DNA from 4 places in the Photobacterium leiognathi genome. Region 3 is predicted to be linked to each of the others. Evidence: predicted binding sites of a transcription regulator. Region 3 holds the regulator's gene; each other region holds the start of a gene.
What was found. The regulator PurR, encoded in region 3, represses purine synthesis genes. The targets are predictions, from matches to a motif close to TNANGNAAACGTTTNCNTNA.
Positions count from the first base shown of each region.

Region 1: Q7674_RS10915 (NCS2 family permease) is a predicted target of PurR. The motif match lies at 2,490-2,509, and genes of this name have one in related genera.
Region 2: Q7674_RS16295 (NupC/NupG family nucleoside CNT transporter) is a predicted target of PurR. The motif match lies at 2,749-2,768, and genes of this name have one in related genera.
Region 4: Q7674_RS11755 (inosine/guanosine kinase) is a predicted target of PurR. The motif match lies at 2,113-2,132, and genes of this name have one in related genera.

Region 1 is NZ_CP131601.1:803,847-808,561, reverse strand. It holds gene frsA (esterase FrsA) at 1-470, opposite strand, end outside; gene gpt (xanthine phosphoribosyltransferase) at 628-1,086, opposite strand; gene Q7674_RS10915 (NCS2 family permease) at 1,156-2,445, opposite strand; gene Q7674_RS10910 (aminoacyl-histidine dipeptidase) at 3,551-4,715, shown strand, end outside.
Region 2 is NZ_CP131601.1:2,009,515-2,014,229, forward strand. It holds gene Q7674_RS16285 (Ig-like domain-containing protein) at 1-538, shown strand, start outside; gene Q7674_RS16290 (hypothetical protein) at 897-1,172, opposite strand; gene Q7674_RS16295 (NupC/NupG family nucleoside CNT transporter) at 1,266-2,528, opposite strand; gene Q7674_RS16300 (LysR family transcriptional regulator) at 2,850-3,764, opposite strand; gene Q7674_RS16305 (phosphate ABC transporter substrate-binding protein) at 4,220-4,715, shown strand, end outside.
Region 3 is NZ_CP131601.1:1,862,465-1,867,179, forward strand. It holds gene Q7674_RS15610 (heme/hemin ABC transporter substrate-binding protein) at 1-240, shown strand, start outside; gene Q7674_RS15615 (FecCD family ABC transporter permease) at 302-1,339, shown strand; gene Q7674_RS15620 (heme ABC transporter ATP-binding protein) at 1,336-2,202, shown strand; gene purR (HTH-type transcriptional repressor PurR) at 2,597-3,601, shown strand; cyclic di-GMP riboswitch class I at 3,779-3,869, shown strand; gene Q7674_RS15630 (TfoX/Sxy family DNA transformation protein) at 4,006-4,596, shown strand.
Region 4 is NZ_CP131601.1:971,964-976,678, reverse strand. It holds gene Q7674_RS11760 (IS4 family transposase) at 1-660, shown strand, start outside; gene Q7674_RS11755 (inosine/guanosine kinase) at 706-2,010, opposite strand; gene hemH (ferrochelatase) at 2,161-3,135, opposite strand; gene adk (adenylate kinase) at 3,389-4,033, opposite strand; gene htpG (molecular chaperone HtpG) at 4,174-4,715, opposite strand, start outside.

The DNA of each region.
Region 1 (4,715 bases), 1.1 Mb from region 3:
TGCAGCTCTGCCTGATCGGCCAATTGATCCCCTTTAATATAAGGATATGCTGCAATGCTGTAATGAGTACTGGCTTTTAATAATAGCTCTGAGGCTTTTAATTTCTCGCCATCATTTAATAGCAAGCGTGCTTGTTTTTGGTAAATCGCGCCCAGCTGTGACCATTCATAACTCCAGTTGCCCGGCTTATAACCAATCACGGTATCTAATAAGTTTTCATCAGTACGCTGCGCCGTTGAACTCGCAATACGTGCTAATACCGCTTCAAGTTGAATGGGATCAACACCTTGCCAAATCCATTGTGGACGACGTAAAACACGGTACCAGCCAGCCTTACTCTCACCATCCAGCGCATTGTTCACTCGCCCACTACGCACATGAGCAATTTTAACCAAACTCGATGTTTCTTTAGAGGTTGGTCTTGGGGCAAATAACTTTTCGGACAAATTTTCAGGGGATGGCTCAGACACGGCACTCTCCACGTGGTCTTGATGATGTGTAGTGATGATATACCCAAAATCACTTACGTATGTCGATTTAAAACAAAAAAAGACGCCTTATCGGCGTCTTATTAATCAATCTTAGTTTACAGCAGCAAAGCAATAAACCTTGATAAAGGAAAAATGCTTATCGCTTAGCGATTGGATCGACAAACGTTACTGCCATATCCCATGGTTGTTCAATCCACGTTTCTTGCGGAATATCAACAACGTAATCATCAACAAGGTGTTTACCAGCAGGTTTCGCACATACGGTTACAAACTTGCCACGTGGGTACATTTCACGAATTTTTTCAGCAGTACCGCCAGTATCAACTAAATCATCAACGATGATAAAGCCTTCACCATCACCTTCTGCTTTCTTGATCACACGCATATCACGTTGGTGATCATGATCGTAGCTTGAGATACATACCGTATCTACGTGACGAATACCTAGCTCACGCGCCAAAATAGCAGCAGGAACCAAACCGCCACGACTAACAGCAATAATACCTGTCCACTGATCAGCTGGAAGTAGCTTTTCAGCTAGCTGACGGGTGTAAGTTTGCATGTTATCCCAAGTGATGATGAATTTATTACTCATAAACAAAGAACCTCTGGATCAACGATTCGAAAATCGCCATAAATTAGTAAAGCTTTATTAATCTAAAACTTAAAGAAAAATAATTTTCAAAAGGAACAGTGCGGAAATTACCCAAACACTGATATTCACGTCACGTCCCTTACCACTCATCGCTTTAACTGCAGCGTAAGTGATGAAACCAAGGCCAATACCTTCAGCAATTGAGTAAGTTAATGGCATCAATAAACAAACCACAACAACTGGTGCTGCTTCTGTTAGATCACGCCAATCAATCGCCACAAGGCCTGACATCATAAGAATAGCTACGTAGAACAATGCACCTGCCGTTGCGTAAGCTGGAACCATGCCCGCAAGCGGTGCAAAAAATAGAGCAAGCAGGAATAGTACACCAACCGTTACCGCGGTAAGACCAGTTCGTCCTCCGACTGCGACACCGGACACACTCTCGACATAAGAAGTGGTGTTCGATGTACCCAATAATGCACCAACTGATGTTGCAGTACTGTCTGCAAGTAGTGCACGGTTCAAACGCGGCAGCTTACCATCTTCGCCAATTAAATTAGCTTTGGTTGCTACGCCAACTAACGTACCTGCTGTATCAAATAAATCGACAAACAAGAAAGCAAATACAATTGAAATCAAACCAACTTCCATTGCACCTGCAAAATCTAATTGCATGAAGGTTGGTGCAATACTTGGTGGCATCGACATAATGCCGCCGTAGGTCACTTCACCAACTAACACGCTAATAACAGTCACGACTAAAATCGCAATTAATACTGCCGCTTTAAAACCACGATGCACTAACGCTATAGTCAAGAAGAAACCAAGCGCTGCCATGAGCACGGGAAAGCTGGTTAAATCGCCTACTTGCACTAACGTTGCTGGGTTATCAACAACGATGCCTGAAGTTTGTAACGCGATAAACGCAAGGAATAAGCCAATACCTGCCGAGATCCCTGTTCTTAGCGCCAAGGGGATCGAGTTGATGATCCACTCTCGCACCTTTAATAAACTCAGGGCGATAAAACATAGGCCTGATAAGAAAACTGCCGCTAATGCAACTTGCCATGTGTAACCCATACCTAGCACAACGGTATAAGTAAAGAAGGCATTTAGCCCCATCCCCGGCGCTTGAGCCACAGGATAGTTTGCAAAAAAGCCCATAACAAAACAGCCAATCATTGCCGCCAGACACGTCGCAACAAATACTGCACCTTTATCCATTCCTGTATTGGCTAGCATAGTAGGGTTTACAAAAATGATGTAAGCCATAGTTAGGAATGTCGTTAAGCCAGCAAGTAACTCGGTACGCACGTCAGTGCCGTGTTCCTTCAGTTTAAATAACTTCTCAAGCATGTTTCTCAGTTCCTTGGAGATAGACACGTTAGGTATTAAGCAAAAATAGAAAACGTTTGCGTTCTCAATTCGAGCGCGATTATAAACATCAGATCTATCAATTTCCAGAGAATATCGAGTAAATGCACAAAACTAAGACTAATAAATTTAATTTTGTTTTTTTGACGTTTAAGAACAGATAATAAGCAATATAAAATCAAGGCATTAGCACAAATATGCCAAATTAATATATTTCATCTATTTTATATTTATGAGATCTACAGCAATAAAACGTTTCTAAAGCTTAGGTCGCGATATGTGACAAACTCATCATGACGATTTAAAGGTAAAAAAAACGCCACTTCAAAACGAAGTGGCGGCGAATGTTGCAAATAACCGAAAGCGATTATTTAGTATTCTCAAGTTAGGGGGTGAACAAACAGTTCAGTTAGCTAGTCAGCAACTAGATAACAAAATTCTTTAGTAACCGAAGTAGCCAGGGTAAGTAAAGTTACCTGTGTAAACTGAACGGTTATTCCAAAAGTGTGCAATAGAATCAAATAGTTTCATTTTTAAATCACCTTATAAATAAGTAATCCAAATTAAGTACATAACTATATTTACTTAATCCTTGGATCATTTAGACCATCTTGGCCGCACTTATCTCGGTTCCTTGGAGGCGATATCTCGGGCTCATCCTGAACGTGTACAGTCGTTTCTCATAACCTCTATGAGATTGTAGAAATCATAACCATTTCGTAATTTACTTTCAAGCGTTTTTTTAAGTTCGTCACACTTTTCGTAAAAAAACGTTGTTAAACCATTTTTGATGTAACTTATTTTCATTTTAGAAAATAAACCATAGTTTCATAGTCAAAATAAAACAAATAAATATCTAAAATAATTGTGAGTGATGGTTATCTAATTGATAACCATTAAACATGATTCATACTTATGCATTATCGTATTTGCGGTTTAAGATTTTACTTTTTTCTCTACCTCCGCATTAGTCAGAATGATATGCTAAAAAAAATGCGATAGGTTTTATCGCTACATATTTATGTCATTTGGCGGCTAATAGCCTGACAAGTGTCACTAGCCCAATATTGTATAAAGGTAGGCTTCCGTGTCTGAAATCAGTCAACTATCACCTAAAGCCGTATGGCAATTTTTCGATCAAATCTGTTCTATTCCTCACCCATCTAAGCATGAAGAACAATTAGCACAATTCATCGTTGAGTTTGCTAAAAAAGAAGGCTTAGATGTACGTCGTGATGAAACAGGTAACGTGATCATTAAGAAACCTGCAACAGCTGGCATGGAAAACCGTAAAGGTGTGGTACTTCAAGCACACATCGATATGGTTCCACAGAAAAATGAAGAAACCGTACACGACTTCACAAAAGATCCTATCCAACCGTACATCGACGGTGAATGGGTAACGGCAAAAGGCACAACACTGGGTGCTGATAACGGTATGGGTATGGCAAGCTGCCTAGCTGTACTTGCAGCAAAAGACATTGAACATGGTCCATTAGAAGTACTGCTAACGATTGATGAAGAAGCAGGCATGACGGGTGCTTTCGGCCTAAAAGAAGGTTGGTTAGAAGGTGATATCCTACTAAACACTGACTCTGAGCAAGAAGGTGAAGTGTACATGGGTTGTGCTGGCGGTGTAGATGGCGCAATTACACTTGATATTAAGCGTGAAGCGACACCAGCAGATCACCAAGCAGTGAAGCTTGTATTAAAAGGCTTAAAAGGCGGTCACTCAGGTTGTGACATTCACACTGGTCGTGGCAACGCTAACAAGCTACTTGCACGCTTTTTAGCAGGTCACGCAGACGAGCTTGGCTTACGTATTAACAACTTCACAGGTGGTAGCCTACGTAATGCTATCCCACGTGAAGCATCTGTAATGGTTACTCTGCCAGCAGCTAATGTTGATCAACTGAATAACTTGTTCGCACATTTCCAAGCGCTACTAAGTGCTGAGCTTGGTCATGTTGAAACAGACATCAACCTATTTACTGAATCAGCTGAACTACCAGAAGATGTGATGGTAATGGCAGATCAAGTGCGTTTAATCAATGTACTAAACGTATGCCCTAACGGTGTGATCCGTATGAGCGATGACATTGCAGGTGTTGTTGAAACATCACTAAACATGGGTGTTATCACAACTGAAAACGACAAAGTTATCGTACTTTGTTTAGTTCGTTCTTTAACTGACTCTGGTCGTAGCTATGTAGAAAGCATGCTGCAATCGCTAGCAACATTAGCTGGCGCAG
Region 2 (4,715 bases), 150 kb from region 3:
AAATATTGGTGGTGATATGTACCTCACCATGGCACCAGAGCACCCTTATGTACAAGGTGGCATGATTGCTTACTCTGGTATCTGGGGTGCTTACATTCCAATGATTGATCAATTACGTGATATGCTGAACTTGCTTCACGTCCAGCTATACAATAATGGCGGCCTAGCCAATCCATACATGTCAGGTGCTGCACCTGAAGGCTCGGTTGATATGATGGTAGCATCAGTCAAAATGCTGATTGAAGGCTTTGAGCTAGCAGATGGTAGCCAATTTGCCCCACTTCGTGATGATCAAGTCGCTATTGGTTTACCTTCAGGTCCAAGCTCAGCTAACTCAGGTCAAGCGCCTACCCAAAACATTATTGATGCCCTTGATTGCGTCACTAAAGGCAGTAGTTGTGGTTCAGTTGTACCAACAAAACTCTACCCTAATTTTGGTGGTGTAATGACATGGTCAATTAACTGGGATGTGCATGATGGCTTTAACTTCTCAGGCCCTATTGGGAAAAAACTGCAAGAAATGAATAGCCAGCGATAACTAAAGCAGTAAAAACAACAACGCCAAGGCAAATAGCTGCCTTGGCGTTTTTCTGAAAATATACTTTGTGGAATATGGCACAATTTAATATGCAATATAATGAAATAAAAGCCATTTAGTTGGATTAGAAAAAATCATCCCAATAAATAGTTATGCCATGGAGTTAAGGTTTATTTAGATATGGAATGTTCTAACTAACTTACAATTAAGGCAGATATATGGCTAAAACGAAAAGTGGAAAAAAGAAAGTTCATGTTCCAGCGCATACAAAAAAAGATGGAACAAAAGTAAGAGAACACTACCGCTCAACACCAAATTAAAAAATAAAGCCCAATTTTATAATTGGGCTTTATTTTTACTAATAGCGTTTAATTCGCACTACTTTCATGGTCTCGATTTCAAAGCCTGCAACCGTCACCGTTTCAGGGTAATAGGTCATATTCACTTTCGCCCCCTTTAGGCTTTGGTATTTTGTCTTTCGCTTAAACTTAAATGGCACATCATAGCCATCAATCATCAAGGTATGCAGGATCCAATCACCATCTTCACGTTGAGTATGAGAGTGGACTTTTAAACCATCGCTATGGATCAATTCAGCATGTTTAGCTACTAATTTATCAACATCCGATTTCATCGCATTTAGATCCTTTTAATCAATGAATAGCCCATACGCAAACAGAGAGCCTAAGCTCTCTGTTTAATGTTAACCGCTTACTGAGCGATGTTACTACGAAAGTGGAATAAATAAACCCGCTAACGTTGCACTCATTAAGTTTGCAAGTGTTGCAGCAAAAATCGCTTTCATACCCAAACGTGCAATCTCAGGACGACGTTGAGGAACAATACCGCCTAAACCACCCATTAACATTGCAATAGATGTTAGGTTAGCAAAGCCACAAAGAGCAAAAGTCACGATTGCTTGAGAGTGCTCACTCAGTTTTGCAATGGTTTCAGGCTTCATTAGCTCTGCAAATGCAATAAATTCGTTAACCGCAATCTTAGTACCGATCAAGCTTGCTGCCGTTGTTGCTTCAGACCATGGCACACCAATTAACCAAGCAACAGGTGCAAAGACATAACCAAAGATCATATCTAAGCTTAGGTGATGTAGACCATTCCAATCAAAGCCTAACCATTGACCAACAGAAGCTAACCAATTACCTATATGACCTAGACCACCGTTTACTAATGCAATTAAGCTGATCACTGCAAGTAAACTCGCACCTACTGCCATTGCAATTTGTAAACCGCTAAGCGCACCACGAGAAGCGGCATCAACCATGTTTACTGGTTCATCTTCTTCACCGTCATCTTCTTCTTCCATGGTGTGAACACCTTCAGTTTGAGGTACAAGCAATTTCGCCATCATCAAACCTGCAGGTGCAGACATAAAGCTTGCAGCAATAAGGTATTTCAGCTGAACACCTAAACCTGCATAACCCACCATAGTACCGCCAGCAACAGAAGCTAGGCCACCAACCATAACTGCAAACAGTTCAGAGCGTGTCATACGAGACAGGAATGGACGCACAACCAGTGGCGCTTCAACTGAACCAACAAAGATATTTGCCGTTGCCGACATCGATTCTGTACGTGTAGTACCTAAAAAGTACTGCAACACACCACCAATACTACGGATCACCCACTTCATTACACCTAGGTAATAAAGCACAGAGATCAACGCAGAGAAAAATACGATAGAAGGGAGTACGTTAACCGCAAAAATAAAACCTAGTTTAAATTGTGCTAATTGACCAAATAGGAATTCTGTACCCTCATTAGTATATTCAATGATGCCTGATACTGCACCAGAAACACTGTTTAAAACTACACGACCAATAGGCACGTATAAAATAAAGCCTGCAAAGATCACTTGCACGCAAAATGCACCCAATACAGTGCGCCAATTTACCGCGCGACGATTTTCAGAAAATAATAAACCAACGGCAAAGATTACGATAATGCCTAAGATGCCGACCAAATAATGCATGGTCATTCTCCAATGTGTAGTAGTAAACGATTGCGGGGGGATTTTAGGGAGAAATAAAAGTGTGACAAGGATCAAATTGTTATTGCTATTAACTAATCAATAACAACTTTCGCTATAACCGCTGTTTTTTTCAGCTAAGCAAACGAAATACGTGATATTGGTTCCTATAATGAATACTATTGTTTCTATAGTTTACAATTAGAAACGTTTGCGACAGCGTTTGGCTAACCGTTTGCGTCAAGCTGTCGCTTTTTACATCATATAATTGGTGAAAATAAACACGCTAATTTACGCTATTTATTCCCACCAACAGTGTTTTCACTATATTTGGCAGGAAATATTACCCAATTCGATATGCTCTCGGATAAATTCAATAAACAGATTAACCTTTGTTGGCAAATATTTATGGCGAGGATAAACCGCATATAAAGGCATGTGCTGTGTTAATTGCCACTCCGGCATCAAACGAATGAGTTTCCCATGGCGAATTTCATCTTTTAATAAATATGTCGCTAAATACCCTACCCCATTACCTGCAATGGTTGCATCACGGATAGCATCAGCGGAATCGACACGATAATTCCCTGTTACCTTTACTTGCAACTCTTCTTCTTTCAGACTGAAGTTCCAAATATTATCCTTACGCTCACGGCTAAAATAGGTAATACAGTTATGTTGTTTCAAATCATCCGGATGGTAAGGCACACCATGTTTCGCAAGGTAGTCAGGGCTTGCAACTAAGACAAAATCACAATTAGTAAGATGGCGAGCAACAAAGCCTTCTGGCGGTGAGTCCATAAAGCCAATCCACAAGTCAAGTTGCTCGGCAATAAGATCAACACGGTGATCAAACAAACTTAACTCAAGATTTACTAATGGATGGCGCTCGTGAAATTCATTGATGTAAGGCGCAACATGGTTAGACGCAAAAGATTGAGCGATCCCTACCCTTAATGAACCTTGCTGGCTATCACCCAGTGCTAACAACTCACTTTCAGCTTCATTGATCTCGTCAACAACCTTTTCACAATGCTTTGCAAAGATACGTCCCGATTCAGTTAATGCAAATGAGCGAGTGGTACGCTGCACCAATTGAACACCTAAACGTTCTTCTAATTGTTGCACTAACTTACTTACCTGAGTTCGTGAAATCTCAAGCAATTGTGCTGCTTTTGTAAAGCTCTGCTGTTTCGTCAAAGCATTGAACACAACCATTTGCTGCGCTTTTTTTAACATTGATAACCTTTCTAACTTCAAATAGTTGTAATTACTTTTAAGCGTAAAAGCGTACTGAACAACATATTTTCCTATTCTACTATAGATAAGAAGAGCGACAACCAATTGAAACATTGGAAGGAAATCACACTAAAATTCAGATTGAAATATGACTGTCATAAACTTATATGGTCATAAATATCTATCACTTCAGCATAATTAAAATACTTTCCAATATTTCATAAGACACCAAAAAATCATATTTAGCCGCGCAAAAACATATACTTAAAAGAAATAATTCAATGAATTTCAAATAATACGATTGAATTTAAATCAGTTTTAATTCCCATTAAGTATTTATGACAACATTCATAGAGTGTTCAAAGTTCTGAAACATAAGTGTCACATAACTTTCCTAACCTTTGTCACGTTCATTCAAACCTATAGTAATCAGCAAACACGAAAGGACTAGGAAAATGAAAACAAAGATTATCGGCGCAATCGCTTTAGCAGGAACAATGGTAGCTAGCACTGCAGCAATTGCAGGCGAAACTATCTCTGTTGTAGGTTCAAGCTCTGTATCACCATTAATGGAAGTATTTGGTGAAACTTATGCTAAATCAAATGACGTAACAGTTGAGGTTCAAGGCCCAGGTTCATCAGCAGGCATCCGTGCTGCACACGATGGCTCAGCCGATCTAGGTATGTCTTCACGTGACCTTAAAACGTCTGAAGAATCACCAGAAGTGAAAGAAGTGGTTATCGCTCGTGACGGTATTGCCGTTGTAGTAAACAACAGCAACCCTGTTTCAGACTTAACGAAAGAGCAAGTTGCTAAAATCTACAAAGGTGAAGTGACAAACTGGAAACAAGTTGGCGGTGAAGATAAGCCAATCGTTGTTGCTACACGTGATACAGCATCTGGTACTCGCGGTGCATTTGAAGACATCATGAGCCTTAAGAAAAAAATCA
Region 3 (4,715 bases):
AAACCGATTTCTGCCGAAGCAATTGTGACTATGCAGCCAGATATCATTCTTTTAAGCACTCGTACTGCAAGTAAGATCAAAAGTATGAAAGATCTGGTTAAGCAAATGCCGCTCATTGCTGCAACACCAGCGGCTACCAATAACGCCTTATTAACCATTAACGGTACAGCGTTAATTGGTGGTTTAGGGTTAGAAAGCGTGAATGAAGCATTAAGACTTAATCAAGTTATTTACCCTTAATCATCTATCTCAAAATAACGTCATATTCGATTAGTGCCTCATGTTTTAAGGTTGTTTTTTCATGTACGCAAAACGATTTTCAGCCCAACATATTTATATTTTAAGCATTGGCTTACTGGTGTTAGCAGGGCTTTCTTCTATTGTGATTGGCCCAATGGCAATCAGTTATAAACAAAGTCTACTTGCGCTAATACCTGGTGATCATCAGCTGGCGCAACATGTCAGCTTAGTGATCCATCAAATACGTTTACCTCGCACCCTACTCTGTTTTGCCATTGGTGCGATTCTGGCGATTTGCGGCAGCGTACTGCAAGGGCTATTTCGTAATCCTCTTGCTGACCCCGGTATTATTGGTATTACAGGCGGTGCAGGATTAGGTGCTGCATTAGCCATTGTGTTATTCGCTCCACTTACCAGCACTTTCCCGCAATTACTTAACTTTGCCATTGTTCCTGTGTTTGCGTTTATTGGTGGTGCAATTAGCACAGTTATGGTTTACCGCTTAGGCACAGATAAAAACGGCACATCAGTGATGATCATGCTACTAGCTGGGGTTGCGATTACCGCAATTTCAGCAGCAGGATTAGGCTTACTTAACTATGTTGCTGATGATGAGGCACTGCGTGATTTATCACTGTGGTCAATGGGCTCACTGGCTGGCGCTACGTGGTCTGGGATCCTTCTTGCCTACTGTACTTTAGCGTTACTATTTAGCTACTGTTATCGCCATTGTAATAACTTGAATGCGTTCTTATTAGGTGAAGCAGAAGCCAGACACATGGGCGTCAATACTCAGCACTTAAAACGTAATCTTATTATTGTCTGTGCGGCTGGTGTTGGCATTACCGTGTCTATTTGTGGCCCTATCGGATTTATCGGCTTAGTCATCCCTCATGTCGGACGTATGCTGACAGGTCCAAATCATAAAACTTTATTGCCTATTTCAGCCCTATTAGGCGGCTTAATTTTATTAGTTGCAGATATGATCGCCCGTAGCGCTTTTTCACCACAAGAATTACCCGTTGGCATTATCACCGCTATTTTAGGTGCGCCTTTCTTTATCTATTTACTTAGCGCTCAAAAGAGGCACATTTCATGACAGCAACTGCCATTGATATTGATTTACTTAGTTCGACAGAAAACAGTTCTCAAAATAACACTTCTCTAAATACAACCAGCGTTATTCAAGCAAGAAACCTCAAACTTCGTTACGGCAATAAAATCTTATTAGATGATCTAGATTTAGATATTCATTCAGGCGAAGTCACTGCCCTTTTAGGCCCCAATGGCGCAGGGAAAAGTACCTTATTAAAAGTACTCTGTGGCGAAGTAACACCTGAATCTGGAGACGTCTCTTTTTTCGGGCAACCATTATCATCATGGGACAGAGCTACACTGGCTAAACATTTAGGCATACTGCCGCAACACAGTGCACTTTCTTTTGCGTTTACAGCAAAAGAAGTGGTGGAGTTAGGCGCAATCCCGTTACAACTAACGTCACCACAGCTTAAGTCTGTGACACAGATGATAATGGATTATGTGGATGTCGAAAACCTTGCAGATAGGCTTTACCCGACGCTTTCTGGCGGTGAAAAACAACGAATCCATTTAGCTCGGGTATTAACCCAATTAAGCCAAGCTGGTGAGCACTGTATTTTAATGCTGGATGAACCAACATCAGCCCTTGATCTAGCACATCAACATCACACCTTACAAATAGCGAAGAACATGGCAATGCAAGGTGCTGCGGTTATTGTGGTATTACATGATTTAAACCTTGCAGCGCAATACACAGATCGGATGATTTTCTTAAATGATGGGCAAATAAAAGCGGATGGTACACCGTCACAAGTACTCACTGCTGAAGTCGTAGAATCACTGTATGGTTGGCCTGTTACTGTGCATACCCACCCTATAGAAAACTACCCTTATATTTTGTCAGCAAATCATCCTATTCTTTAATGACCAGTCAGTTATTAATACTGTAAGGATGCGATAAAAATCGGATTAAGCGTGACAACGACCTGCATTTTTATAACTTATCATCAATAATTTCACTCAAGATGAACAGAAAGATTGCACAACGCAAAACACACAGTAAAATGTGAGCGCAAGCGATTACACATGTAAAAGTTGTAATAAAGATTTCGATACACTGATGCCGCATTTATTGCGGCTTTAGTTGTTTATAAGCGGTGCTCTATAAAAACGGTGCCAAATTGAATAATTAAGTAGTTAATAATTAAAGAATTTCATATCTACTAGTCTCTCAACTAGCCATCTACTACGTAATTAATCAATTGGGTACCACAACCTTTTGTCAGATCTCTATCTGACCATAATTAGAAGAATAAATATGGCAACCATTAAAGACGTTGCACGTATGGCAGGTGTATCAACCACAACTGTGTCACACGTGATCAATAAAACACGCTTTGTTGCAGAAGCAACACAGAAAAAAGTGCTGGCTGCGGTAGATGAGCTTAACTACGCACCAAGTGCTGTAGCGCGAAGCTTAAAATGTAATACAACTCGTACCATTGGTATGTTGGTAACAAAATCAACCAACCCATTTTTTGCTGAAGTTGTACATGGCGTTGAAGAGTATTGTTACGGCGCAGGTTACACCCTGATCCTATGTAACACTGAAGGCAATCTTGAAAAACAACGTGATTACCTACGCATGCTGGCAGAAAAGCGTGTTGATGGCCTACTGGTAATGTGTAGCGATCTTGATCAAAAGCTACTTGAACTACTAGAGCGTCAAAACGATCTGCCAATGGTTATCATGGACTGGGGCCCAGATAAGCCACATACAGACAATATTCAAGATAACGCTGAAACTGGCGGCTATATTGCGACTAAACACTTTATCGATAACGGCCATAAGAAAATTGGCTGTCTATCAGGTCAAGGTGATAAGTCTACTTGTCATGAGCGCCTAAAAGGTTTCCGTAAAGCAATGGCCGAAGCAGACTTAAGCGTTAATGAAGATTGGCTACTTGAAGGTGACTTCGAGTGTGAATCAGCGGTTGAAGCGGCGAAAAAGTTCATTGCAATGAAAGAGCGCCCTACTGCTATCTTCTGTTTCAACGACATCATGGCAATGGCAATGATCAGTACCTTTGAGCAAGCAGGCCTACGTATTCCTGATGATATCTCTATCATTGGTTACGACAACATTGACCTTGCACCGTACTTTGCACCGCCACTAACAACAATCCACCAGCCTAAGCGTCGTTTAGGTAAAACTGCAGTGGAAATTTTGCTAGATCGTGTTAAAGACAAGAATCACGCTCGTCAAACTTTTGAAATGACACCAGAGCTTGTTGCGAGAAAGTCGGTTAAAGATCTCAACTAACGAGATTGACCTTGGTAAGTTTAGAAAAAGCCGATAAGTTTAACTTGTTGGCTTTTTTTTACTTTTTTAAAAAAGATTTATGCTCACCATAAGATAAGAACAATTACCTGAAGCAATATCACACTTTTGAGAGCTTGGATTTAATATTAAAACTAATATTTAATATAACTTTATATAGTCACGAACAGGCAAATTAATTGAAAGATTAAGACGCAAAACTTCCGGCCTAAAAATTAATTTTTTAATTCATGGTAGCGGAGTTACCGAAGGATTATAATTAGGCCGCCAATATAATGACATTTATTTTAACAATATATTGACAAGCCTAATGTGAAGATTAATTAATCTAATTCCTCGCTCTTGATGTTTAGGTGACACTCATATTTTTTTCACCGAGTAGAAGCATGGATAAACCAATATTAAAAGATTCATTAAAATTATTTGACCATTTTGGATCTGTAAAATCACGGTCGATGTTTGGCGGTTTTGGCATTTTTGCTGGTGATACAATGTTTGCATTAGTTGTGAATGATAAACTTCATTTACGAGCAAACGCTGAAACCGAAAAGGAATTCAAACAAGCTGGCTTGGAGCCTTACGTTTACAAAAAACGTGGGTTCCCTGTTGTAACCAAGCACTACGCAATACCAGATAACTGGTGGGACGAACCTGAAAAGATCGTTGCACAAGGTAGGTATTCCTTGGAAGCCGCAGAAAAAGACAAGCAAGAAAAGGAGAGTTGTGTACCTGACCGTATAAAGGACTTACCAAACCTACGGTTATCAAATGAAAGAATGCTTAAAAAAGCAGGCATAGAGACTATCGAACAACTTCAAGCAGCTGGTGCATTAGGTGCATATCAAGCGCTACAAAAAGCGCAAAACAGTCCGCTTAGTCTTGAATTGCTATGGGCGCTTGAGGGTGCAATTAGTGGACAGCATTGGTCTGTTATTCCTGAGCAACGTCGAAACGAATTATTATCTGCCCTATCCTAAGAAATACATTCTTCGACAATTCGCCTTCACTTAGAAATAAAAGATGTTCATTCTTTTATTTCTAAGTATACCTGTTAAAAATATATTCTAAATAAATCCCTTCACTCTGCTCTATTTTA
Region 4 (4,715 bases), 890 kb from region 3:
CAGCATGATTCGAGTCATTGGATGACTCCAATTAAATCAAATACGCGATATACCGTCATTAAGCAGCTTGATGAAGCAGGACGAGATTTGATTGTAGAAATGGATGTATCCAAATATGCAAGAGCTAAAGACCCAAGCCTTCCTGAAAAATGGCAAGCTCGATTAGTGCTTTATCCAGAAAAAACTCAAAAATATCATATCCAAGGGCTTCTTACTTCCTTAGTTGGTGAGCATTATAGCTATCAAGCTTTGCTTGATGTTTATTTCGAACGTTGGGAGATAGAAAACAGTTATGGTGAAATAAAACATGACATGCTTGAAGATGAAATATTATTGCGTAGTCAATCAGTAGAAGGTATTGAGCAAGAAATATGGGGAATATTGATAGCTTATAATCTTGTTCGCTTAGAAATAAGTAGAATAGCGGCAGAAGCGAATGTTTCACCATTACGGATAAGTTTTATGATGGCGTTAAGAGATATTCAAGATGAATTAATGTGGTGTGCCATCGCTTCGCCAGGTTCAATTCCTCAAAAACTGAGAGCAATGAGAAAACAAGTAAAGCGTTACATATTACCTGAAAGAAAAAAACGGCCCAAGCAGAGAGCCGTTCGTATCAATAAAACTCGTTATCCAGTTCGTTCCAAACACCTTAAGTGATAGGTGTTAGCCATCATCGGCGGTTTTTTTATATTCATAAGAAACTTAACGTTCCCAGTATGCTTCTTCCAAGCTATCTTCACGCTCAGGTAAGCCACGAGATAAACGTGGTGAGTATTGAGCCAATACTTCATAGCTCACACGGTTTGAATATAGACAAACCTGAGAGAACGATGAGTAAGTTAGGAAAGAATATTGATGCTTACTTGAATTTGGCACGTTTTCTTTGTGGTAACGGTTTGCAGACATATCGTGCAGCAACGCAGATAGTGCGCCATCACCAGCACCGTTCGTATTCTTAATGCGCTCAGGACCGCCCATGTATGGTGCGATGTGTGAGTACACCTTGATTGGGTTTTCACACGCATCTTTTAGCATTGGACGACTAAATTCGTAGCGGTTAAATTCTGCAATTTCACCTGGAAGTAATGGAAGGCTTGTTTCGCGCTTCGCATTTTCTTCCGTGTAACCTGCCGTATAAAGGCCAACAGGACCCGCAGTACATAGCACAAGATCAACCCACTCTAGCGCTTTATCAGCCGCTAATAATGGATCTGATTCACCTGTTAGCGCTTCGCCTTCATCTTCGTTCATCGCAACAAGGGTTACGTTATCGCGAAGGAAGTCACGCCACCATTGAGGATCGTCTTGGATCACGAACTTAGTACCCAAAGTTAATACTACTGGCACATCGTATTTCTTCGCATATTCAATTGCGCGCATTGTTGCAGCAGGCATTGGATCGCCAGGCTTACAACGAACTAAATAAGCAGTAAGAACAAGTGCAGAGGCATTTTCAAATACACACTCAGGGATGCTTTCTGGTGCTAGTTGGTTCATCTTACCTTCGTTGATAGCAAACGTACGTTCACCGTCTTTAGAGATAAGAGCAAAACAACGACCAATAGGACCCTCAACAGGCTGTAGGTAGTTCATGTCCATACGGCTTGATGTGTTACATAGGTAACGGTAAGCGTAGCTACCGATCTCAATGTCTTTACTCATCACGCCAAGAAGAACAGATTTGTCATCCGCTAACACAGAGTAGTTGTGCAGGGTGTTACCAATCGTGCCACCAGCAAATTCGTGGGTAACAAGATTGTTTTCTTTTAATTCTTGATATAACGCTTCTGCTTTCTCGTCAGTAATAACCAATGAATGGCCTTTACTTAACTCGTAACGTTCCAGGAATTCATCATCCACATAAGCTTCAATATCAACCAGTGTTTGGTCAATACCGACAACGTGAGTGCGAGCTAAACGTTTTTCTTGTTTAGTTTGACTTAAAAGTGGATCGCGAGCATGTACAGGGAAGTAATGCTTAGATTTTCGTTGGCCTGGAAATTTCATGTCTATGCGCTATCAAGTTGTAAATTTTGCGAATTCTATCACAGAATATAGAACATAAAAGCAAAAGCTCTCATTCGTTTTGCGATATATCAATACAAATGAGAGCGTAAACGTTATCGTCTGAGGAATTTTTCAGAAACCGATCAACAATTACCAACCTTGAACGTGTTGTTTCACCAAGCTTTCCATCATAGCGATGTGAGCTTCATCGTCATTAAGGCATGGGATCAGATTAAATTCGACACCACCAGCTTCAATGAACACTTCTTTACACTGCTCAGCAATCTCTTCTAATGTCTCTAAACAGTCCACCGAGAAAGCCGGACACATCACATCAAGGCGTTTAACCCCTTTTTCAGCTAACGCTTTAATGGTGCCTTCGGTATAAGGCTTTAACCACTCTTCACGGCCGAAAATAGACTGATAACTCATGCTCATTTTTTCACGCGGCATCGCTAGTGCTTGCGCTAATAATTCCGTTGTGCCGTTACAGTGATCAGGGTATGGGTCACCATTATCAGCGTAACGCTTTGGAATACCGTGGTATGAACATAATAGATAATCAGGTTCTCCTTTCTCTGCCCAAACCTTTTTCGCTGAATCTGCTAACGCCGAAATGTAATCAGGATGATCGTAATAATGATTAATAAAGCGCAGCTCAGGAATGTAAGGCATCGACTTAAGATCTTTTGCTAAACGATTAAATACCGCAGCTGTTGTCGTACCTGAATATTGAGGATACAGCGGCAACACGACGACTTTATCGCAACCTTGCTGTTTTAACGCTTCTAAACCCGATTGAATGCTTGGATTACCGTAAGTCATTCCTAAGGCTACAGGTACTTGTAAAGCATCTTGTAGGGCTTGTTGCTGGCGCTTGGAATACACCATCAACGGTGATCCCTCTTCCATCCATACCGTCTGATATAACTTCGCTACTTTAGGAGAGCGAATAGGCAAAATCACACCATGTAAAATTGGGCACCATAACCAGCGGGTCATATCAACCACACGCTTATCATGTAAAAATTGAGATAAAAATTGTTTTACCCCTGCCGCCGTTGGTGTATCAGGCGTACCAAGGTTTACTAACAATACACCGTATTTATTGTTGTCTTTATTCATCGGTCTTTCGCTCTTTTCTATCCTAAACAAAGCATTCAGATCTATAGGAGATATTCTGTAACCCAACCTAAACGAACATTCATCGCTATTGGATCACACTAACTTTAAAAGACTCATCCAAGCCTTTATTTAAGACTATACCCAAACACTTCGAATATAGCCCTATTATTAAAACCAAAAAAAACGGGCAATACCAATAGGCAGGCCCGTTTTTTCTCATTGTTATAGACTATCTATATAGCCAACAATAATATTAAGCTAATGCTTTTTCTAGCGCAGCGCTAACTTCAGCAACAGGTAGTGTACCGTCGAACTTAAGGTACTTAGTGTTACCTGCTTCTGCTTCTTTACCGTAGTACTCGATAAGTGGTGCAGTTTGCGTGTGGTATACGTTTAGACGTGCACGTACTGTTTCTTCTTTGTCATCTTCACGGATAACAAGATCTTCACCAGTTACGTCATCTTTACCTTCAACCTTTGGTGGGTTGTATACAGCGTGGTAAGTACGACCTGAAGGAAGGTGAGCACGACGACCCGCCATACGCTCAACGATCACATCGTCAGCAACGTCAAACTCGATAACGTAATCAACGTTAACGCCGTTTTCTTTTAGACCATCAGCCTGAGGAATAGTGCGTGGGAAACCGTCTAGTAGGAAGCCTTTTGCACAGTCTTCTTCAGCAATACGCTCTTTAACAAGACCAAGAATGATATCGTCAGATACCAATTGACCAGCATCGATCACTGATTTCGCTTGTTTGCCTAGCTCAGTACCTGCTTTGATAGCAGCACGTAGCATGTCACCAGTTGAAATTTGAGGAATACCAAACTTTTCCATGATGAATTGAGCTTGAGTACCTTTACCTGCACCTGGAGCGCCCAGAAGGATGATGCGCATTGTGATCCCCTTTAATAGAGTGGAATTTTGCAAAAAAGTGAAAATACACTGATTAAGACAGACTCGCAAGCCCAGTACAATCACTGGGCTGCGTTTACATGCTTTATCAGAATAGTATTTGATATATGTAAGTTATTTGGTTATTTAATCAGCAACTTGTTAATTGCAGCAAGGAACTGAGATGGGTCATCCATCGTACCGCGCTCTGCTAACATTGCTTCACCTAGCAAGAATTCCACCCAGCGGCTGAACACTTCTTCATCCGCTTCATCTGCCATTTTCTTAACTAACGCATGCTCTGGGTTTAGCTCGAAGATGTATTGTACTTCTGGTGCTTCATGGCCTGCCGCTGCTAGCAGCTTCGCCATTTGTGTACCCATCTCATGTTCATCAGTGACCACAACCGCTGGTGTGTCGTGAAGTTTGAACGTTGCACGTACATCTTTCACACGTGAACCAAGGTAACCTTTCGTACGCTCAACCACTGAAGCAAATTCTTTTTCTGTCTCTTTTTGCTTTTCTTTCGCTTCTTCATCATCGAAGTTAGACAGATCAAGATCTGATTTCGTGATCGCTTGGAACAGCTTACCTTCAAATTCTGGTAAGTGACCCATTAGGTATTCATCAATACGATCGTACATCAGAACCACTTCCAAACCTTTAGCGCGGAATTGCTCTAGGT